Regions from separate parts of the Afipia sp. MLSD5-FHT05B12 genome, predicted to be linked through region 1. Evidence: predicted binding sites of a transcription regulator. Region 1 holds the regulator's gene; each other region holds the start of a gene.

The links. The regulator PhoB, encoded in region 1, activates phosphate uptake and scavenging genes when phosphate is short. The targets are predictions, from matches to a motif close to TGTCATNNANCTGTCAT.
Region 2: the regulator PhoB is predicted to act here: its motif matches at 1,987-2,003, upstream of ugpB (sn-glycerol-3-phosphate ABC transporter substrate-binding protein UgpB).
Region 3: the regulator PhoB is predicted to act here: its motif matches at 4,060-4,076, upstream of phnC (phosphonate ABC transporter ATP-binding protein).

The regions. Positions count from the first base shown of each region.
Region 1 covers NZ_JBXAFS010000001.1:212,802-220,612, forward strand. Annotated here, with positions in the region: gene pstS (phosphate ABC transporter substrate-binding protein PstS) at 1-667, shown strand, start outside; gene pstC (phosphate ABC transporter permease subunit PstC) at 778-1,776, shown strand; gene pstA (phosphate ABC transporter permease PstA) at 1,780-2,625, shown strand; gene pstB (phosphate ABC transporter ATP-binding protein PstB) at 2,622-3,449, shown strand; gene phoU (phosphate signaling complex protein PhoU) at 3,475-4,191, shown strand; gene phoB (phosphate regulon transcriptional regulator PhoB) at 4,219-4,929, shown strand; gene arsC (arsenate reductase (glutaredoxin)) at 4,988-5,392, opposite strand; gene AC1Q6J_RS00910 (LacI family DNA-binding transcriptional regulator) at 5,553-6,554, shown strand; gene AC1Q6J_RS00915 (FAD-binding oxidoreductase) at 6,700-7,811, shown strand, end outside.
Region 2 covers NZ_JBXAFS010000004.1:86,428-94,238, forward strand. Annotated here, with positions in the region: gene ugpA (sn-glycerol-3-phosphate ABC transporter permease UgpA) at 1-495, opposite strand, end outside; gene ugpB (sn-glycerol-3-phosphate ABC transporter substrate-binding protein UgpB) at 609-1,934, opposite strand; gene AC1Q6J_RS07535 (CaiB/BaiF CoA transferase family protein) at 2,320-3,522, opposite strand; tRNA gene AC1Q6J_RS07540 (tRNA-Ala) at 3,723-3,798, opposite strand; gene AC1Q6J_RS07545 (TIGR02300 family protein) at 3,896-4,312, opposite strand; gene aroA (3-phosphoshikimate 1-carboxyvinyltransferase) at 4,628-5,965, shown strand; gene cmk ((d)CMP kinase) at 5,962-6,600, shown strand; gene rpsA (30S ribosomal protein S1) at 6,866-7,811, shown strand, end outside.
Region 3 covers NZ_JBXAFS010000012.1:72,105-79,915, forward strand. Annotated here, with positions in the region: gene AC1Q6J_RS16130 (GumC family protein) at 1-1,379, shown strand, start outside; gene AC1Q6J_RS16135 (DUF1045 domain-containing protein) at 1,394-2,095, opposite strand; gene AC1Q6J_RS16140 (alpha-D-ribose 1-methylphosphonate 5-triphosphate diphosphatase) at 2,119-3,309, opposite strand; gene AC1Q6J_RS16145 (LbetaH domain-containing protein) at 3,306-3,965, opposite strand; gene phnC (phosphonate ABC transporter ATP-binding protein) at 4,199-5,011, shown strand; gene phnD (phosphonate ABC transporter substrate-binding protein) at 5,108-6,046, shown strand; gene phnE (phosphonate ABC transporter, permease protein PhnE) at 6,112-6,996, shown strand; gene phnE (phosphonate ABC transporter, permease protein PhnE) at 6,993-7,811, shown strand, end outside.

The DNA of each region.
Region 1 (7,811 bases):
CTCGGGCGAACTGCTCGGCGACATCTATCTCGGCAAGGTCAAGACGTGGAACGATCCAGCGATCGTGAAGCTGAATCCGAAGCTGAAGCTGCCGTCGGAAGCCATCACGGTGGTGCGGCGTTCGGACGGCTCCGGCACCACGTTTATCTGGACAGATTATCTCTCGAAGGTGAACACCGAGTGGAAGGCGAAAGTTGGAGCCGGAACGGCAGTTGAATGGCCTGCTGGCGTTGGCGCCAAGGGCAACGAAGGCGTCGCCGGCAACGTCAGCCAGACCAAGAACTCGATCGGTTATGTCGAGTATGCCTATGCCAAGCAGAACAAGCTGACCTATGGTGGAGTGATCAACAAGGCCGGCAAGACCGTGCAGCCGACCGTTGCTGCATTCCAGGCGGCGGCGTCTAATGCCGATTGGGCGGGCTCCAAGAATTACTACGTCATCCTGACCGACCAGCCGGGCGAAGCTTCGTGGCCGATTACTGGCGCGACCTTCATCCTCATGTACAAGACTCCGATCGACAAGGCTGCGTCCGCGGAAGCGATCAAGTTCTTCACTTGGGCGTTCGCGAAGGGCGACAAGCTGGCTGAAGAGCTCGATTACATTCCGATGCCGGATTCCGTGGTCAAGCTGATCGAAAAGACCTGGTCGGCTGACATCAAGAGCTAAGCAAATGTTCCGGAGGAGAGGCCCACCTCTCCTCCGTTTTCTTGGACAACGCCGGCGCAACAAAGTGTGTGGCTGGCGGACGCGTAAAATGAATGGGACAGGGGACTAGCGTGGCAGAGATGGCGGTTCAGAGCACCTCAATGGAAGCAGCCGGGCCTTACGATCGCGCGAAAGCTCTGGGCGCATTCAAGTTTGGCGACAAGGCATTCTACTGGACCACCAGGGCCTGCGCGATCGCGGTCTTGCTCATTCTCGGTGGCATCATTCTTTCCCTGATCGCAGGCGCATGGCCGGCGATAAAAGAATACGGGTTTGCATTCCTTTGGACGCAGCGCTGGGCACCGTCCGCCGATCCTCCAGTTCTGGGCGCGCTTGGTCCGATCTACGGCACGCTGATAACGTCAGTGATCGCGATGATTATCGCAATTCCGGTCGGTATTGGCATCGCGGTCTTCCTGACCGAGCTTTGTCCGCAGTGGCTTCGCCGTCCGATCGGCATTGCGGTCGAACTGCTCGCAGGCATTCCGTCGATCATCTACGGCATGTGGGGTTTCTTTGTACTTGGCCCGTTCCTGGCGAATACATTCCAGCCCTTCATGATCCGGGTATTTGACGGGGTACCGATCCTCGGGACGATTTTCGCGGGCCCGCCGTCCTATCTCAGCCTTTTCAATGCGGCGCTGATTCTGGCGATCATGGTGCTCCCGTTCATCACCGCGATTTCTGTCGATGTGTTCAAGACGGTGCCGCCGGTTCTGAAGGAAGCGGCCTACGGCGTCGGCTGCACCACATGGGAAGTCGTCCGCAACGTCGTCATTCCCTATACCAAAGTCGGCGTGATCGGCGGCATCATGCTTGCTCTCGGCCGCGCGCTTGGCGAGACGATGGCAGTGACCTTTATTATCGGAAACTCGTTCCGGATATCTTCGTCGGTCTTTGCTCCGGGTACGACAATTTCAGCGGCTATTGCCAGCGAATTTGCCGAAAGCGACGGGCTGCATCAGTCGGGCCTTATTCTGCTTGGCCTGTTGCTGTTCGTGCTGACGTTCTTCGTGTTGGCTGCGGCGCGGCTGATGCTGATGCGTCTTGAAAAGAAGGCGGGGAACTGAGCCATGAACCCGATCTATGCCTCTCGCCGCCGCTGGGACATCGTCATCAGGTTCCTCTGCCTTGGGGCAGCCGTCTTCGGCGTGACCTGGCTTGCGCTTATCCTGTTCACGCTGTTCTACAACGGCTTTGCGGGCCTGCATCTTGGCATCTTCACCGAGAACACACCGCCGCCTGGTTCCACCGAGGGTGGGTTGCTCAACGCCATCGTCGGCTCGATCATCATGACGGTACTCGGCGTCGGCATCGGCGCTCCGATCGGATTATTCGCGGGCACCTATCTTGCCGAATACGGCAAGCATGACCGCCTGACGTCGGTGATCCGCTTCATCAACGACATCCTGCTGAGCGCGCCGTCGATCATCATTGGTCTGTTCGTGTACGGTGCGATCGTTGTCCCGATGGGTGGCTTCTCGGCGCTGGCCGGCACGCTGGCGCTCGCCGTGATCGTGATCCCGGTTGTTGTGCGTACCACCGAGGACATGCTTGGTCTCGTGCCCAATCCGCTTCGTGAAGCAGCCTCCGCACTCGGCTTGCCGCGCTCGCTTGTCATTAAGCGGATTGCTTATCGTGCCGCACGTTCGGGCCTCATCACGGGTGTGCTGTTGGCGACAGCGCGTGTTGCCGGCGAAACCGCGCCACTGCTGTTTACGGCGCTGAGCAACCAGTTCTTCAGTCTCGATTTGACCAAGACGATGGCGAACCTGCCGGTGACCATCAACAACTTCGTTCAAAGCCCCTACGACTACTGGAAACAGCTCGCATGGACCGGGGCTTTGCTTATCACCTTGACCGTACTTGCCCTTAACGTTGGCGCGCGCATTCTCGGCGCCGAGAGGACATCGAAATGAACGAACAGCTTTCTGTCAGCGTAGATCTTTCCCGTGGACCCGTGCCGGGCAGTGCCGGCCGGCTTGATGCGCGGCCCAAGGTGACCGCGCGTGACCTGAACTTCTACTATGGTGAGCACCATGCTCTGAAGAACATTAATCTTGTTCTCGGCGAGAACCGAGTGACCGCCTTCATCGGTCCGTCGGGCTGCGGCAAATCGACGTTGCTGCGCATCTTCAACCGTATGTACGATCTTTATCCCGGTCAGCGCGCCGTCGGTCAATTGATGCTGGATTCGACCAATATTCTCGATCCGAAGCTCGATTTGAACCTGCTGCGCGCCCGGATCGGAATGGTGTTTCAGAAGCCGACGCCATTCCCGATGACGATCTATGAGAACATCGCGTTCGGCATCAGACTCTATGAGAAGATATCGAAGTCGGAAATGGACGGCCGGGTCGAGGCCGCGCTGAAGGGCGGCGCGCTCTGGAACGAGGTCAAGGACAAGCTGAACGCCAGCGGCCTCAGCCTGTCAGGCGGCCAGCAGCAGCGCCTGTGCATTGCACGCACTGTCGCGGTTCGTCCCGAAGTCATCCTGTTCGACGAGCCTTGCTCGGCGCTCGATCCGATTTCGACCGCCAAGGTTGAAGAACTGATCCAGGAACTCAAGGAAGACTACACGATCGCCATCGTGACGCATAATATGCAGCAGGCGGCGCGTGTGTCTGACAAGACAGCCTTTATGTATCTCGGCGAACTGGTTGAGTTCGACGATACCAACAAAATCTTCACCTCGCCAACCGATCGGCGCACGCAAGATTACATCACCGGCCGCTTCGGCTGACGCGCATTCGCGGGAGAGACATACCATGGGTTCAGATCATACCGCCAAGGCGTTCGACGAAGACCTTCAGGAGCTAAACCGGCTTGTTGCCGAGATGGGCGGCCTGGCCGAACGGCAGATCGTCGATTCCGTCGATGCATTGATCCGGCGCGATGTCGCGCTGGGCAAGCGCGTTGTCGCCGCCGATCTCGAGATCGACAAGTTGCAGCATCTGATCGAAGAGCGTGCGGTACTCACGATCGCTCGCCGCCAGCCGATGGCGGTCGACCTACGCGAGATCGTCAGTTCGATGCGGGTTGCGACCGATCTGGAGCGCATCGGCGACCTGTCCAAGAATATCGGCAAACGCGTCGCGGCGCTCGATAGTGATTTCCATCCGCTGAAATTGATCCGCGGCCTGGAACACATGACCGACCTGGTGCAGTCGCAGGTCAAGTCGGTACTCGATGCTTACGCAGCGCACGATCTGCCGGCCGCGATGATAGTCTGGAAGGGGGATGAGGAGGTCGATGCGATCTGCACCTCTCTGTTCCGCGAACTTCTGACCTACATGATGGAAGACCCGCGTAACATCGGTTTCTGTATTCACCTGATGTTCTGCGCCAAGAATATTGAACGTATCGGCGACCATGCGACCAACATCGCCGAGACGGTTTTCTACATGATCGAAGGCCAGCAGATGCTCGATCAGCGCCCGAAGGGCGATATGACGAACTTTGCAACGGTCGCGTCAGGCAGTTAATTTGTACGAAGAACTGAAGGACTGGAAATGAGCGCCCGAATTCTTGTGGTCGAGGACGAAGAGGCGTTGACTACGCTGCTTCGCTACAACCTGGATGCCGAGGGCTACGACGTCGAAACGGTCGCCCGCGGCGACGATGCTGATACGCGGCTCAAGGAGCATGTTCCCGATCTTATTGTACTCGACTGGATGCTTCCGGGCCTATCTGGGATCGAATTGTGCCGTCGGCTGCGAGCGCGTCCCGAAACCAAGCAAATCCCGATCATCATGCTGACTGCGCGCGGCGAGGAAAGCGAAAGAGTGAGAGGGCTTGCGACCGGCGCGGACGATTATATCGTCAAGCCGTTCTCGGTGCCCGAACTGCTCGCTCGCGTAAAAGGCTTGCTGCGCCGCGCCAGTCCGGAGCGCCTCGCGACAGTTCTCGCCTTTGGCGACATCGAGCTTGACCGGGACCGCCGGCGTGTTGCCCGTTCCGGGCGTCCGATAGATCTCGGTCCGACCGAATACCGGCTTCTCGAGTTCTTTCTGGAACATCCGGGGCGTGTGTTCAGCCGCGAGCAACTGCTTGATGGCGTGTGGGGACGTGACATTTATATCGACGAGCGCACGGTGGATGTGCATATCGGCCGCCTCAGGAAACTCCTGAATCTTGGACGCGAGTCGGATCCGATCCGCACGGTCCGTGGCGCGGGCTACGCGCTTGACGATCGTTTCGCCAAGGCTGAGTCACAAGGTTGAGTCACGGGCTATCTGACCTTCACCTCGCATGCGCGGGGTGTTGGTTAGCGATGTGCCGTCAGACCGCGTTGATGATTTCGCCGTCTTCCTTGACGAATCTGCCAATGTGCGGATTTGGCAGAACGTCGAGCACAGCCTCCGATGGTCGGCACAGCCTGACGCCCTTGGATGTCACGACAATCGGCCGATTGATCAGAATTGGGTGTACGAGCATCAGATCGATCAGCTCGTTATCTGTCCACCTCGGGTCGCCGAGTCCAAGTTCGGCATAAGGCGTGCCTTTCTCGCGCAGAAGTGAGCGCACCGAAACTCCCATCGCCGCAATAAGCTCGATCAGCTCTGCGCGGGTGGGCGGTTCCTTCAGATATTCAATGATCGTCGGCTCGGTGCCGCTTTGCCGGATCATAGCCAGCGTGTTGCGGGACGTTCCGCAGTCCGGGTTGTGATAGATGGTGACATTCATGGCTGCATCCGTGCTTTAACCCGGCCTATTCAGTTTTCGACCGCAAGCCTTGTACATTGATCGTCGGATTGCGTCGAGTCCGCGCCTGGGGATTGCTTGTTTTATCAGGCCTCCAAGTCTACGCTCGCCGCGCTGGTCGCCGCTTGGGATGTTGGAATCGATGAGGCCAAGATTAGCCGATGTTGCGCGTATGGCGGGGGTCGACGTATCCACCGCTTCGCGGGTGCTGCGCGGTGAGGAGAGCCAACGCATTCGCCCGGAGACGCGCGAACGGATTCTCGAAAGCGCTCGTAGCCTGGATTATTCACCAAATACGCTCGCGCAGAGTTTGCGGACGTCGCGCAGCCGGACACTCGGCCTTATCGTTCCGCAACTCGACAATCCGGTGTTTGCGTCCGCCATTCGCGGTGCCGAAAAATCTTCGGCGCGTCATGGCTATTCGTTGCTGATTGCGCACCGGGAATCAGGCGCGACCGACGCCGTTTATCATCGACTGTCGCATGGCAACCGTGTCGATGGGCTGCTGGTCGCAAGCCTTGATGATGACAGCCTGCTGCGTGAGGAACTTGAATCCACTCACACGCCATTCGTGCTGCTCAACCGGCAACTGTCGGGCAGCTCTTATTGCGTCGTACTGGATAGCCGCGCCGCGGCGGCAATTGCCGTCGATCATCTGGCGCAGATGGGCCACAAGCGGATCGCGCATCTCGCGGGCCGTCCCGGCGGATTCAATGCTGGTGAACGATTGGCCGGCTATCGCGATGGACTGAAGCGGCACGGTATTCCGTTCGATCCGAAGCTGGTCGCTGTCGCCGGATACACGGCGGAGGGCGGGGCGGATGCGATGCGCAGTCTTCTTGCACTGAAGCCGACGGCTGTTCTGGGCGCCACGCTGGTGACCGCGGCAGGTGCGATGGCTGTGTTGCATGAGGCGGGTCTGCAAATTCCGCGCGACGTGTCGGTGGTGGGTCTGCACGATGCGCCGGTCGCGACAATGCTCTATCCGCAGCTGACATCGGTGAAGATGCCCACGGAATTGATGGGCGAAATTGCGTCCGACCTTCTGATCGACCTTTTGAACGGCGGTACGCCGCAACCCGTCGCGCCGCTGGCGCCGGACGGTCTTGTCATCCGCGCTTCCACAGGCCCAGCCCCGCGCTAAATTTTCACTTGACCGCAGGGGCGGTTTGTACGACGTTTGAACAAACGATTGTGCAAGCCACTTGTTCAATCGTCAGAAAATGCAATGCGATCAGGGGAGTGCGCCGAGTGAGCGTGGCGAATTCGGCCTCTGAAAAGGGCCTGTCATGACTGCAACCACCATCGCTGCCGTGCGTGAAACCGATCATGTCGATGAAAGCCTCGTCTCCGCTTTCGGCGCAATCGTAGGCAACGCCAACGTTCTGGCATCATTCGAGCAGCGCCTCGGCTATGCGCGTGATCGCCTGCCGTTTGCGGTTTTCCGTGAGCGCGCCGGCGCACTTGCGGGCGCGGTGCCGCGTCTTGTTGTGCGTCCAGCGAACGAGGATGAGGTTATTCGCATCGTTCAGCTTGCGAAGGCGCGTAACGTTCCGATTATTCCTTATGGTAACGGCTCGGGAGTTCTGGGCGGCGCGATTCCGCTCGGCGGCGAAATCATGCTGGACACGCGCCGGCTCGACAAAATCGTTTCGATCAATCCGACCGATGCGGTTGTGACCGTGCAGGCAGGCATGAATGGTGCCGAGTTCGAACGTCAACTTAATGAGGCCGGATACACAAGCGGTCACTTGCCGCAGTCAATCGAAATTTCCACTGTTGGTGGCTGGCTCGCATGCCGAGGCGGTGGCCAAGCCAGCAGCCGTTACGGAAAGATCGAAGACATTGCTGTCGGTTTGAGGGCTGTGCTGCCGGACGGTACCCCGCTTGAAGTCCGCCCGGTCGCGCGGCGTTCGGTCGGTCCATCGATCCGCGATCTGATGATCGGCGGTGAGGGGGCATTCGGTATTATTACGGAAGCGACGCTGCGAATCTGGAAAAAGCCGGAGATCGAGCGTGGCGTCGTGCTGGCCTTTCCGACGCAGCAAGCAGCCTTGGATTGCGCGCGTCTCATCATGCAGGCGGAGCTGCGCCCGGCCATCGTGCGGCTTTACGACCGGGTTGAGAGCGATGAACGCACCAAGGACATCGCGTTGTTCAAGATCAAGCCTTACTTGGCCATGATGATGTTCAGCGGCAGCGAACCGCTGATTACGGTCGAGCAGGACATGGCCCTGGCGATTGCCAAGAATCTCGGCGGCGAAATCGGGCCTGACGCGCCCTTCCATCATTGGAAGGAAAACCGCTATGTCGCTTATTCGCAGAAATGGCACGATGCGGGTTATTTCAACGATACCATCGAGGTGACCGGCAACTGGTCGGCGATTCCCGCGATGTATGA
Region 2 (7,811 bases), on a different contig from region 1:
GACCGCGGCCATCACAACCAGGGTCATGGCGTGGTTGCCGTTCAGCAGCGGATTCCAGTCGAAGCCAAACGCGCGCAGCGGGCGCGCCAGCGTGCCGAGCGAGGGATGGAACATGAAGATCCACAGCACGCCGGCGATCGCCGGCGCTACGGCATAGGGCCAGATCAGGAGGGTCTTGAAGGCCGGCGCCGCTTTCAGGTTCTTGTCGGCCTGGGTGGCAAACAGGAGAGCGATGCTGAGCGACAGCAGCGCGACGAGGGTTGAGAACACCACGGTCGTCAGCATCGCCTTGTAATATTCAGGCTGCGCGAACAGCGCCTCGTAATTCTCCAGACCGACGAATTCCGACGCAAGGCCAAATGCATCTTCGCGCTTGAACGATTGCCAGACCGCCTGACTTGCGGGCCAGTAGAAGAATACGAAAGTGATGACGAGCTGCGGTGTCAGCAGCAGGTATGGCAGCAGCTTGTTGTTGAAGGTGGCGGTCTTTTCCATTGGCGGCTATTCGGTCGCGCTGGAGTGGATGCCGCACACTCCCTGACCCCTCCCCGCGAGGGGGAGGGGGGATACTGACGCGACGCGCGCGGTCGTGCGAGTAAACACCCGGCCTACTTCGCGGTTTTCTCGAACGTCCGCAGCATGGCGTTGCCGCGGCTGACGGCTGCATCGAGCGCATCCTTGGCGGTCTTCTGGCCGGCAAGTGCGGCCTCAAGCTCTTCCGCCCAGAGGTCGCGCATCTGCACCATGTTGCCGAAACGCAAGCCGCGTGAATTCTCCGTCGGCTCCTTGTTGGTGAGCTCCTTCAGCGGTGTCTGTAGCGTCGGGTTCTTTTCGTAGAAGCCGTCCGCCTTGGTCTTCTCATAGGCCGCCTTGGTGATCGGCAGATAGCCGGATTCCTGGTGCAGCTTGGCCTGACGATTGGTGTCGGACAGGAAAGCGAAGAACTTGGCGACGCCCCTGTATTCGTCGGGCTTCTTGCCGCCCATCACCCAGAGCGACGCGCCGCCAATGATCGAGTTCTGCGGCGCTCCGGCGGCGTCCGGATAATACGGCATCGGCGCGGAGGTGAACGCGAACTTGGCGGTGCCCTTGGCAGTGGCGTAGTAGCCGGACGAGGTCAGGAACAGCGGGCACTCGCCGGAGGCGAAACGGCTTTCGCTCGCATTGGCGCGGCCGGAATAGTCGTAGGTCTTGTCCTTTTGCAGGTCGATCAGGTTCTGCAGGTGCTTGATGTGCAGCGGCGAGTTGAACTTCAGCACGGTGTCGAAACCATCGAGGCCGTTCGCCTTGGTGCCGATCGCGACATTGTGCCAGGCGGAGAACTGTTCGATATGCGCCCAGGATGCCCACGCATTGGAAAATCCGCAGGTGGTGTATCCGGCCGCCTTCAGCTTCTTCGCGGCGTCGAAAACCTGCGGCCAGGTCTTCGGAATCTCCGCGATGCTGGCTTTCTTCAGCGCGTCGAGATTGACCCACATCACCATCGAAGATGAGTTGAAGGGGAAGGACAGCATGTCGCCCTTCGCGGTCGAATAGTAGCCGGTGATCGCGGGGAGATAGGCCTTCGGGTCGAACGGCTCGTTGGCGTCCTTCATGAGCTGGTAGACCGGCTTGATGGCGCCCGTGGCGCTCATCATCGTCGCCGTGCCGACCTCGAACACCTGGATGATGTGCGGTGCGTTGCCGGCGCGGAATGCGGCGATGCCGGCATTCATGGTGTCGGGATAACTTCCCTTGAAGGAAGGGACGACCTTGTAGTCGCTCTGCGAGGCGTTGAAATCAGCCGCGAGCCTGTTGACGATATCGTTGTTGCCGCCGGTCATGGCGTGCCACCACTGAAGCTCGGTGACAGCGTGGGCGGGCGTTGCAAAAGCAAGAACGGTCGAAGCAGCCAGGCCCAAGAAAGCCTGAAAGCCCATCTGGCGGATTGTCATCGATATTTTCTCCCTGAAGCCGTCATCATCGTTGCGCGGGTAACAGCGCCGGATGACGTGCTGGTGACGCGGGATGGTAAGCGGGGAGGGTCGCCTGTGGGAAGCCCTAAATGGCTTCGACCTTGGGCGCAGACGGCCTCAGGGCCGTGATGCAGGCAATCCGCCGATGCGCGAATTGATCACTGTCAGGGCGACGGTCACAATGGCCGTCGTCCCGAGCGAGGGCTAGTGTCCCGTATCTGACGTTCGCTTCATTTCTCAGCACCTTCCGAGCGAACGTCGGATACGAAAGGACACTAGCAAACTATGATTCTAGTGATCCTTTGGTTCTGACATTCGCAAAAGTGCCTGCGGAAGATACAATACGAATGTCAGAACCGGATCACTAGCGCTTGCGTTCCCCGACTACCACGCCGGAGGCGCGAAGGTCGGCGATCTCTTTCGCCGAGTAGCCGAACTCTCCGAGAACCTCGTCGGTATGCTGGCTGTATTTCGGCGGCACGCGGCGCAGGCTGGCCTTGGTGCGATCGAAACGGATCGGCGAGGCGACGCCCTTGTACCAGTCCTTTTCGATGATATCGCCGCGATGCTTGGTGTGCTCGTTGGCCAGCGCCTTGTCGATTGATTGCACGGGGCCGGCCGGAAGACCCGCCGCGAGCAGACGGCGGCACAGCGGCTCGCTGTCCTCGTCCTTCAGGATATCAACGAGTACGGCGCGCAACTCGTCACGATGCGCGATACGGTCGCGATTGCGCGCGAAGCGCGGATCGGTCCCGAGCTCGGGCTTGCCGAGCTCCTTCATCAGCTTGCGGAAGGTGCCGTCATTGCCCACCCCCATGAAGATGTCGCCGTCGCGCGCCGGAAACACTGCGTAAGGAACGAGGTTCGGATGCTCGTTGCCGGTGAGCGCCGGAGGCTTGCCATGGAGGAAATAGTTCGCGGTGTGCGGATGCATGATCGCGAGGCCGGTTTCATAGAGCGTGGTCTCGAGGAACTGACCCTTGCCGGACCTGGCGCGTTCCGCCAGCGCCATCAGGATGCCGACAGCGGCATAAAGCCCCGTCGTCATGTCGACGAGTGCGACGCCAATGCGGGTCGGGCCACTCTGCGGCGATCCGGTCGAGGCCATCAGGCCGACCATGGACTGAATGATCGCGTCGTAGCCCGGGTGTCCGCCGTGCGGTCCGTCCGCGCCGAATCCGGAAATGCGGCAGTGGATAAGCCTGGGGAATTTCTCGCGCAGAAAATCATTGCCGATGCCCCATTTGTCGAGCGTTCCCGGTTTGAAGTTTTCGGTGAGAACGTCGGCGGTCTCGAGCATCTTCATCAGCACCGCGCGGCCGCCTTCCGACGCAAGGTCGAGGGCGATCGAACGCTTGTTGCGATTGGTGCCGATGAAATAAGCCGCGTCGTCGTCGTGGAACGGAGGGCCCCAGTCGCGCGTCTCGTCGCCGGCTGGCGGTTCGACCTTCACGACATCCGCGCCGTGGTCGGCGAGGATCTGCGTGCAGTAGGGACCACCAAGCACGCGCGTCAGGTCGATCACGCGTAGTCCGGCCATTGCCCCGGTCGCGGTTTGGGATGTCATTGAGTCAGCCTTCGATCAACGGAGAATGAAAGATGATGCCGCAGCGATGCAGTGTGGCACATTGAAAGAATTCGGATGGCGGCGTCAATATCGCGGCCGATTGGCATCCATGCGCGCGCGCATACGCCGCCGCCGCTCTGTTCAGTGAGCGAACGTCACGCGTTAAAATCAATTTCGCTGATTGAAATCTTGAGAGAGGCTGGTGGAGCCAGGCGGGATCGAACCGCCGACCTCTTGCATGCCATGCAAGCGCTCTCCCAGCTGAGCTATGGCCCCGAACACCTCACCGCGCGGTGGGACAGCGCGGTTTAGAACATTTGAGTCGGCGCGCGACGTGCGCGCCAGCCCGAACAATCACACTTGAGAACTTATCTCAAGTCTCTTCGTCACCCGAGACGTCGCCGATGATGTCGGTGACGTCTTCGTCGTCTTCCTCGTCCTCGGCGATGAAGGTCGAATCATCATCGTCGTCGTCGGCAAGGGTCTCATCGACTTCGATATCGTCCTCGGATTCCGGCAGCACGGCCTTGACCTTGCCGCTGCTCTCTTCGGCGTCGGCCTCTTCGAGCGAGACCAATTCTTCGGCCTCCGCGGGCTCCGGCACGATGCTGGCCGCGTTCGCGGCGGCCGCGCGTGCGGCTGCGTCAGCGCGCGTGCGTGGCGGAGGCACCGGCGCGATCGGCACGATCTCGCCAGTGTACGGCGAAATCACCGGGTTTTTGTTGAGGTCATAGAACTTTTTGCCCGTGGTCGGGCAAATGCGCTTGGTTCCGAGATCGGCTTTGGCCACGGTTTATAGTCCTGAGAATGTCTTGAAAAAGCGGTGCTTCACTTGGCTAGTTGCGCCGCCGCTGTCAATAGCGGTTTGGGGGATAAATGACCGGCCCGTGACGTCCTGTAAACCCCGTGGTAGGAGCCGCCTACCCGAGTGTCCCGAGTCCGAAGCTCGCACGGCCATGCAGCAGGTTCTTATGCGAGCTTCGGCCTCGAAGGACACTCGCAAATCTTATGATTCTGGTGTGGTTTAGGTTCAGAAGCTCGCTTGAGGACTCGCGGAGCAACGAAGCGAGCTTCTGAACTACCACACCAGCGAGGAAACGCCATCTTGACCCATTCCGACCACCCAACCCCGCTGGAATCGCGTGCGGCGGGCGCTCTCAGCGGCCGTGTCCGCGTTCCGGGCGACAAATCGATCTCTCACCGGGCCCTGATTCTGGGCGCGTTGGCTGTGGGTGAAACCCGGATATCTGGGCTTTTGGAAGGCGAGGACGTTCTTAACACCGCCAGGGCCATGGCCGCGCTCGGAGCGCGGGTCGAGCGGACCGGGGAGGGGACCTGGTCGGTCCGCGGCGTCGGGGTCGGCGGCTTCAAGGCGCCGGACGCGCCGCTCGATTTCGGCAACAGCGGGACCGGATGCCGCCTCGCCATGGGCGCGGTGGCGGGATGTCCAGTCGCCGCGACGTTCGATGGCGATGCGTCGCTTCGCAAGCGGCCGATGCGCCGGATTCTCGACCCGCTGGAATTGATGGGCGCGCGCGTGACATCAAGCGCGGACGGCGGACGGCTGCCGATGACCCTGCAAGGTGCCCGCGATCCGATTCCGGTCACCTATCGCACGCCGGTCGCGTCGGCGCAGATCAAGTCGGCGGTGCTGCTGGCGGGATTGTCCGCTCCGGGCGTTACGACCGTGATCGAGCAGGAAGCCAGCCGCGATCACACCGAACTGATGCTGACGCATTTCGGCGCGCATGTGGTAACGACGAAAGAGGGCGCCCATGGCCGCAAGATCGCGCTCACAGGGCAGCCTGAACTGCGCGGCGCCGACGTGGTCGTGCCGGCTGATCCCTCATCCGCGGCGTTTCCGATTGTCGCCGCGCTGATCGTGCCGGAATCCGACGTCACGCTGACCGACATCATGACAAACCCATTACGGACGGGGCTTTTCACGACATTGCGCGAAATGGGCGCCTTGATCGAGGAGAGCCATCAGCGGGGCGATGCCGGCGAGCCGATGGCGCAATTCCGCGTGCGCGCGTCGCAGCTGCGCGGCGTGACCGTGCCGCCGGAACGCGCGCCGTCGATGATCGACGAGTATCTCGTGCTTGCGGTTGCCGCCGCGTTTGCCGAAGGCGTCACCACCATGCGCGGGTTGCAGGAACTGCGCGTCAAGGAATCTGACCGGCTCGAGGCGACCGCGGACATGCTGCGCGTCAACGGCGTCGAGGTGGAAATTTCCGGTGACGATATGATCGTGGTGGGCAAGGGTCATGTGCCCGGCGGCGGGTTGGTCGCGACCCATATGGATCACCGCATCGCGATGTCGGCGCTGGTCATGGGCATGGCATCCGATGCGCCGGTGAAAATCGACGACACCGGGTTCATCGCAACCAGCTTCCCCGATTTCATCCCGATGATGCGCGGCTTAGGGGCGGATTTCTCATGATCATCGCCATCGACGGCCCGGCGGCGTCCGGGAAAGGCACGCTCGGCAAGCGCCTGGCCCACCATTACGGCTACCGCCATCTCGACACCGGGGTGATTTATCGCGCGGTCGCCCAGGCGTTGCTGGAGATGGGGGCCGATCTGAGCAACGAAGCCCTCGCGGTCGCTGCGGCGATGGAACTCGACCCCGAAAAGTTCGGCAATCCGGTCCTGAAAACCCAGAAAGTGGGTGATGCGGCCTCGGTGGTGTCGGCAATTCCCAAGGTCAGGGAAGTACTTATCAACTTTCAGCGGCAGTTTGCGGCGGACCCTCCGGGCGCGGTACTCGACGGCCGCGACATTGGAACCGTGATCTGCCCGGATGCCGACGTGAAGATTTTTGTGGTGGCGGACCCTCATGTCCGGGCGCGCCGCCGCACTCTGGAGGCCCGTGCCCGGGGCGAGGCGGCGGACGAGGCCGCGGTGCTGGCGGACATCCTGAAGCGCGACGAGCGCGACCGGAACCGGGCTACAGCGCCTTTAAAAGCGGCCCCGGATGCATACTTGCTGGATAACTCTCAGTTGGATATAGAGAGCGGCGTCCGGGCTGCCATCGACATTGTCGAGGCCGTCCGAGCGGGCCGGCCGAGGGACTAATCAACTTTATCATGTCCCCGCCGTCATTGGAGGAATGCCCGCTCCCGGTCTTTTGAGGTCGATTTTCGTCTCAGCTCCGGACAGCAGACCACGCGCTTCCCGCGCGGCAATCAAATTTTGCACCGTATCGTTCGTGCAGGCACACGCCGGCCCGCTGTCGCAATTCCTCTTTGCGGACGCGGTCGTCAAAGGTTGCGGACCTTTGGCACTGGATGCGCGATACGTCCCTTAACCCCGCTGCCGGCATTCCGCATCTGGAGAACAAATGGCTTCGACTGCTACTTCTTATAATCCTTCCCGCGACGATTTCGCCGCGATGCTCGATGAGTCCTTCGCAGGCGGCAACCTGCAGGAAAGCTCCGTCATCAAGGGCAAGGTTGTTGCAATTGAGAAAGACATGGCCGTCATCGACGTCGGCCTGAAGACCGAGGGCCGCGTGGCCTTGCGCGAATTCAACGGCCCGGGCCGCGAGAGCGACCTCAAGGTCGGCGATGAAGTCGAGGTGTTCCTCGACCGGATCGAAAACGCACTCGGCGAAGCCGTGCTGTCGCGCGACAAGGCGCGCCGCGAGGAAAGCTGGGGCAAGCTCGAGAAGGCCTTCAACAACAACGAGAAGGTTCACGGCATTATCTTCAATCAGGTCAAGGGTGGCTTCACCGTCGATCTCGACGGCGCTGTCGCCTTCCTGCCGCGCTCGCAGGTGGACATTCGTCCGATCCGCGACGTCGCGCCGCTGATGAACAACTCGCAGCCGTTCCAGATCCTCAAGATGGACCGCCGCCGCGGCAACATCGTGGTGTCGCGCCGCACGGTTCTCGAAGAGACCCGCGCCGAACAGCGTCAGGAACTGGTGCAGAACCTCGAAGAAGGTCAGGTCATCGACGGCGTGGTCAAGAACATCACCGATTACGGTGCGTTCGTTGACCTCGGCGGCATCGACGGCCTGCTGCACGTCACCGACATCGCATGGCGCCGCGTCAACCATCCGACCGAGGTGCTGGCGATCGGCCAGACGGTCAAGGTGAAGATCATCAAGATCAATCACGAGACCCACCGCATTTCGCTCGGCATGAAGCAGCTGCTGGACGATCCATGGCAGGGCATCGAGGCGAAGTATCCGCTGAACTCGCGCTTCACCGGACGCGTCACCAACATCACCGACTACGGCGCGTTCGTCGAGCTGGAGCCGGGCATCGAAGGCCTGATCCACG
Region 3 (7,811 bases), on a different contig from region 1:
ATCGCATTCAGAACAATCTGGTCGGCGGGCAGGGGAATTTCCTGAGCGAGAAGGAACTGAGCGATCTGATCAATCAGCTTTCCGCACAGAGAATACGCGGAGCCGAATTGCTGGCGCGGATGGATATTCTTCGCAAACGCAACGTGACCAATCCGCCGATCGACACCATCGCAGAAGCACTTCAGTCTCAAACGATGTTCGATTTGCGGGCGCGTTACGCTGAGGCGAAGAAGGCCGAGACTGACAGCGCGGTGTCGCTTGGTCCTTTACACCCGGCCGTTATCACGGCGCGCGCGCAGGTTCGGCAGATTCGCGAACTCATCGACGTCGAGCTTGCGAGAATCCAGCGCAGTCTCGAAACCGAATATCAGCGGACCAAGGCTGTTGAAGGCGAACTCAATAGGCAGATCATCGCGGCGCGGCAAGTTTCGGCGTCGGGACAACCACCCGTTCAAAAACTGAAGGATCTGGAGAACGACGTCGCGGCGCAGCGCGTCGTCTATGAAACGCTGCAACGTCGCGCGAAGGAAGTTCGCGAAGAGGGGATGCTCGACCGGACAAACTCTCGCGTCATTTCTCCGGCGGCCATCCAGCCCGCGCAGTATGTCATTCCTCGAACTCTGGTGGTCGGGGGCGGATTTGTCATCGGTCTACTTGCAGGGATCTTTACTGCGGCTTTTCTCAACCAGTTCGACGGTGGCACCGCTGGCGTCCGTGGCGACAGGGATTTATACGAGCGCACAGGTGTGTTCAATCTGGCCACCGTTTCCCGCAAGGCAATTGTGGCCGCGAGCCGCGCGGATCCGGCGGCTGCGCCCGTTCGTGTGGACGGGCTCGGCGAACTGCCGGCCATACTCACTCAGGCGTTGGAGAAGTCGCCCGGCGCGATCCTCATTCTCGGGGCAAACGACCCCGCCGCAAGCTGCGCATTCACGCTGGCGCTGGCCAAACAGTTTGCTCAACGTGGTATGCATGCTTTGACGGTCGATGCGACGGAGACCATGCAGCTTTCCAAACTGCTTGGTCTTGAGGGTAGACCCGGATTCTTTGACGCGATGCGAAGTCCGGTGGCGTTGGGTGAGCTGGAAGTCGCGATCGGTGAACTTCGCGTTCTTCCGGCCGGCGCACGCGGCAGGTCCGAATCTTCACCTCAGACGGCGCTCTCGACGCAGAATGGCTGTGCTCTTGCTTACAACGGCACAACTCTGATCGACGGGGGAGCCGTCGACGATCAGGATTTCGCGTCTCTTCTTTCCGTGGTGGGAATCATTCTGGTGGTGGTTGACGCCAACAAAACCCAATATGACAAGGTTCTGAACGCGCTGCGAACAATGAATCCTTACCAGACGCGGTTGGTCGCGACTGTGCTGCAAACGTAGCGTTGTGAGTAGTGTCACGTAGCCACAAGCGGCCAATCAGACACAATCGTGAAGCTCGTCATCGCATCGGTTTGACGCAACAGCGCCAGTCGGTCGATCGATACCGATTTTAGATCCAGCGCAGCAAAACGCTTTGCCAGGATGTCCAGTACTGCCGTGCGCCGCTGGGCCGGAAGGTAACCCGTCAGCGTCATATGAAAACGGAAATCTTCGAACACGTAAGGATAGCCCCAGCGATCCAGGTGCATAACTTGTACATCCGTCAACGCGGACACGTTGCGCCGGTCGCGATCCTCGGGTGTCAGCGGTGCGCGGAAATCGTCAAAGGACGTCACGCAATCGGCGGCAAGTTTTTGCAGGTCAGGACAAGGGTCGCGTGGTACGATTGCGATAAATCTCCCGATGGCGCGAACAACGGGTGTAATCTGTGGGATCGTATGCGGCGTGCGCGCAAATTCCTGCATGGCTCTGGCAAGTTCGTCTTCAGTCTTGCCGGGGTGGAGGGTTATTGGGGCCTTCAGCGTGGCGTGAAAACCGTATTTGCGCGGATCGACGGTGAGCTGTTTCCAGCCTTCAATCTCCGCTTCGATGCCATTGGTAAAGGGCAGCGGCTTGCCCGAGTACGCATCGTACCCGAGCAGGTCCGCGCCGAAGCGATAAAGCGCATTCTGTGCTGAAGGTACAAAGTAGATGGCGTAGCGGGGATATTGCGGCATGCGAGTCCTGAGTAACCGCTTGCTCAGGCCGGTTCAACCCTGCGCGAGGTGGGTGCTGTCGACAAAATCCGCCGCGGTTCTGTTAGATGAACCATATGGCCGCCGGCAATTGCGGCAACGACTCGAGGTCTGAGCGGTTCCTGCGCATCAACAAGAATGATGTCGGCGCGTTTCCCGACGGCGATTTGGCCGCGATCGTGGAGACCTGTTGCCGCCGCAGGAGCACCGGAGATCAGTGCCCAGGCTTGCGGCAGAGGCAGAGTGTTATTTGCGGCTAGCAGGAACGCCGCGAGCAGGGGGGCCGGGTAGTAATAGTCCGAAGCCAGAATCGAGCACAGACCCTTGCTCACCATGTCGGCCGCGCTGGTCCAGCCGGTATGGCTGCCGCCGCGCACGACGTTTGGCGCTCCGAACACGGTGAAGTCGCCGCCGTCGATGGCCGCACGGGCGGTTTCCTCGTTGATCGGGAATTCGGCGATATCGATGCCCAAGTCGCGGAAGCCAGTACGCTGATCCGGCGATTCATCGTCATGGGACAGCAATGGAATGCTATGGTCGCGGCCGATGGACGCGAGCCGTGTAATTGAGTTCGGAACGTCGCCCGCGCGGGCCATGACTCGCTCGACCAGTTTGTCGAACTCACCTTCGCTGAGACCGGAGCGCTCTACCATGCGGGCGCGCTTCTTCGGGTTGCTCATCGACGCGGCGGTCATATGCATGTGATCGTTGAAGGCGAGGAGGTCGATGCGTCCGGCAGCCAGCCAGTTGGCAATGGTGGGCTCGGCGTCAAGGTTGAACGTCTCCTGCCGTAGATGAAAGCGTGTGTCAGCGGCAAGCCGAGGCTGCATGGCTTCGATTGCATCGAGCAAGCGGTGCGCGTTCTCGGTCCCGCGCAGGCCGGGTTCCCAGGACCACGTGGTAGCGTGGAAGACCGTCGTGATGCCGTTGGCAATCGCCTGACGGTCGCTGTCGACCAGCGCCACATCGATCGGGAAATCCACACCGGGGCGGGGCATCATCTGGCGTTCGAAAGCGTCGCCATGCATATCCACGATGCCCGGCAGGGCGATCAGGCCATCGCCGTTGAGGCGAAGGGAAGCTGCACCGCTACGCGATGAAATTTCCGCAATTTTTCCGTTTGCGACGTGAATGGATGCGTCGACAAGATCGCTTCCGACCAGCGCTTCGCCGCCTTCGATCAAGATGTCCGTCATGTGTCAGCTGCTTTCAAGGTCTGCTCTATTGGTGCGGTATGCCGATACTTTTCGATGAAGTCTTCAACCGGTAGAGTCCTGAAATCCGGCAATGCGGATCGCAAGCGATCGTGCCCCCAGTTCCACCATGCCAGCGTCATCAGTTCATCCGCCGCGCGTTCCGAGAACCGCCGCCGGATCAGCTTGGCGGGATTTCCACCGACGATCGTGTAGGCCGGCACGTCCTTGGTGACGACGGCTCCGGCTGCAACCACGGCGCCAGTCCCGATGCAGCGGCCCGGCAGGATAATGGCGCCATGGCCAATCCATACGTCATGACCGAATGTCACGTGGTGACTGCGCCGCCACGCGAAGAACTCGGCCTCATCGGGCTCGCCGGGAAAATAGGCGCTGGCGCGATAAGAGAAGTGCGCTTGCGCCGCGCGATGCATCGGATGATTGCCGGGATTGATCCTTGTCATCGCGGCGATTGAGCAGAATTTTCCGATGGTCGCGTAAGCGATCTGACTGTCATTTACGACGTAGGAGTAATCGCCGAGCGTGACTTCGTGCAGGATCGTGCGCGCGCCAATTTCGCAATAGGCGCCCGCGTTGCTGTCACGCAGGGTCGCGGTCGGATCGATGAAGGGGTGAGCGGATAGGATCTTGCCGACCATGAACGGCTTTTCTCGGGAGAGGTGCTGCGCCCGGCGAGAGCCGGTGCATTGGCGAGGAGGTCAACATCTCTTCATGCCGTTTCGTGACGACATCGTGAAAATTGGATGACGGAGAGCATTTCGTCACAGCACCCGCAATTTCGGGGGAGAGCAACCGCCTCAAGCAGGTATGTCACACAACTGTAGGAAACCCACGCTAGCGAGAGGGGAGCATACTTGGACGGAGTCGGCGCATGCTTGAGGTGGACGGATTAACGTGCCGGTTCGGCGCGAAGACGGCCGTCGATAATGCGTCTTTCTCGATTGAACCTGGCCGTTTTGTCGGTGTGATCGGCCGGTCTGGTGCCGGAAAATCGACGCTGCTGCGGATGATCAACCGGCTTGAGAAGCCGACCGGCGGGCGAATCCTGTTCGAAGGTGTAGATGTGACTGCCTTGCAGGGCCGCGATTTGCGCCGCTGGCGCGCGCGTTCGGCAATGATCTTTCAGCAATTCAATCTGGTCGGGCGGCTTGATGTTCTGACCAACGTCCTGATGGGGCGCCTCGCAGGCGTACCCCAGTGGCGGTCGTTGATCCAGCTTTGGCCGCAGGACGACAAGGCGATTGCTATTTCCGCTCTCGAGCAGTTCGATATGATGCCGATGGCCGCGCAGCGCGCCGACCAGCTTTCTGGCGGTCAGCAGCAGCGTGTGGCGATCGCCCGTGCGCTGGTTCAGCAACCCGATATTATTCTGGCGGATGAGCCGATTGCGTCGCTAGATCCGCGCAACACCCGCATCGTGATGGATGCGCTGCTGCGCATCAACAAGCATTTCGGCATCACGGTGATCTGCAATCTCCACTCGCTCGATTTGGCGCGGACATACTGCGACCGCCTGATCGGCATGTCTGCGGGCCGTATCGTGTTCGACGGCGCCCCAGCGGCACTCACCGACACGATCGCGCGCGAACTCTACGATCTCGAAGCTGGCGAAGTGATGGACGAGACCCCGGACTTTGTGCCCGGAACACTGGCACCGGCTTTTGAAACTGCCGCGGTTGCATAATCGTGCCGATGTCGTGAAGCGGTCTTTGGATTGCGTCATGCTTTGAGTCATCACATTCGACCCTGAACCCTACGATAACCGACCACAGAGGACATCATGATCAATCGCCGTATCGTTATTGCGGGCGCTGCCGCGCTCGCTTTAAGCGCCACTGCTGCTTCCGCTCAGGACTGGAAGGCCAGGTATTCCGAACTCACTTTCGCGGTTGTCCCCGCCGAGAACGCGTCCGGCGTCACTGAGCGCTGGGCGCCGTTCATTTCTTATCTGAGCAAGGAACTTGGCGTGAAGGTGAACCTTCGCATCGCCAATGATTATGCAGCGGTCATTGAGGGTCAACGCACCGGAACCATCCACATTGCGAGCTACGGTTCGGCGGCGTTCGCCCGCGCGCGCCTCACCGGGGTCAAGACCGATGCGTTTGCGCACGACCGCAACATCGACGGTACCACCGGCTACTATTCGATGTTCTTCGTTCTGGCGAAGGGGCCTTACAAGAATATCGACGATCTCAAGGGTAAGAACCTCGGCTTGGTCGATCCGAATTCGACCTCCGGCAACAATGTTCCGCGCTTTGAACTGAACAAGATGCAGATCACCGACGCGGAATCGTATTTCGGCAAGGTGGTGTTCACCGGTAGCCATGAAAATGCACTGCTGGCGCTTTCGCAGGGGACGGTCGATGTCGCCGCCAACCAGTGGACCGCTGATAACGACTCGACCCTCTCCCAGATGCTGATCAAGGGCATGCTAAAGAATGCGGACGGCTCGGCGATGAAGAAGGAAGATTTCCGCATCGTCCAAAAATCGGCGCCGATCCTGAACGGCCCATATGCGATTCTGGCCGATATGCCGGCTGATCTGAAGGCGAACATCGAGAAGGCCTTCTTCGAAGCGCCCGCCAAGGATAAGGTGGCTTTCGACAGGCTGTCCGACGGACAGAAGAAGGACTTCGCCCCGGCCACGACCAAGGATTGGGATGGCATGATCGAACTGATCAAGTTCGTCGACAGTCTTCGCAAGAAGAAGGCATCCTGACTGACGAAGGGCCGGACAGATTGCCTATTCGGCCCTTCTTCTTTCGCTCATAGAGCAGTTTCATTTTGACAATCAGTCTTTCCAGCTATCCGCCCCAGCAGATCGCGGCGCTCCAGGCTGCGTATGACGGCGCTATCTCTCGCAAGCGTCTGCGCTTTGTGGCGGGTCTTGTCGTATTTGTCGCACTACTGATCGTTGCGGGTTTTGGCGCCGAGGTGGCGCCGAAGACATTCATCGAGAAGATCGGAAACTTTGTTGGTTACTTCGACCGCATTCTGAACCTCGACACAGGCCAGCGGGTCTGGACCGATCCTGCCGAATGGTTCTGGGGCTGGCAAAAATGGCTTAAGCTGCTCGCAGAAACGCTGCTGCTGAGCTATGTAGGCACCACCATTGGCGCACTGGGCGCATTTGTCCTCAACTTCCTCGCTGCCGCCAACCTGTCGCCGCATCCGGTTCTGCGGTTTGTTGTGCGTAGGTCGCTGGAATTCTGCCGCACGGTTCCCAGTATCGTGTTTGCGCTGATCTTCGTGATCGCCTTTGGTCTTGGGCCGATGGCCGGCGTACTAGCCATCGCGATTCATTCGATAGGCGCGCTGGGCAAGCTCTATTCCGAGCAGGCCGAAAATATCGACATGAAGCCGCTTGAGGGTGTCCGCTCCACCGGTGCGAGCTGGATGTCTGCCGTTCGGTTTGCCGTGTTGCCGCAAGTAATGCCGGGGTTTGCGAGCTACACATTGCTGCGGTTCGAAATTAACGTGCGCGAGGCGTCTGTGATGGGCTTTGTCGGTGCCGGTGGCATCGGTCAGGAGCTGGTCGCGGCGGTGCGCAAGTTCTTTTACTCCGACGTCAGTGCCATTCTGCTGATGGTCATCGTCACCGTGTTCGTCATCGATATCTGCACTGGTTGGCTGCGCGGGCGGCTGTTCGGATCGGAGCAGCGCGCATGACACCGGCGGCCAGAGATCCGAAGGAGCTTGCGATTCAATATCCGGACCTTTTCCGGGGATCGCATACCGCCCGCCTGAAGATGCTCGCCGTCGGGTTGGCTGCTATCGCGCTGTTTTTCTTCGGCTGCTGGTATCTTGAATTTTCGATTGACCGCCTGGTTACGGGCTTCAGGCAACTTGGCTGGTTCGTCACACTGATGATCCCTCCGGATCCCGGTACGTCGTTTCCCACCTATCTCGTGGCGATGGGGGAAACGCTGTCGATCGCTTTTCTGGGATCGCTGCTGGCGGCGATATTAGCGCTGCCGGTCAGCCTGCTGGCGGCGCGGAACATCATTCCGTCCATTTTCCTTCGTTTTCCGGTTCGCCGCTTTCTGGATTCGGTCCGCGGCGTCGATACACTGATCTGGGCGCTGGTCTGGATCAATGTGGTGGGACTCGGACCGTTCGCCGGTGTACTGGCGATTGCGACCTCGGATTTTGGCGCGTTCGGAAAGCTTTTCTCCGAGGCTATCGAAGGTGCGGACCGCAAGCAGGTCGAGGGCATTCGCGCAGCGGGCGGCAGCAAACTACAGGAAATTCGTTTCGGCCTGATGCCGCAGGTTCTTCCTGTCCTAGCGGGCCAAATTCTCTACTTCATTGAATCCAATACGCGCTCGGCCACCATCATCGGCATTGTCGGCGCTGGTGGCATCGGGTTGCAACTGGCCGAACAAATCCGCGTGCTGGAATGGCAGAAGGTCTCGGCCTTGATCCTGATGATCTTGGCGGCGGTCGCGGTGATTGATTTGATCTCAAACCGGCTGCGCTTTGCG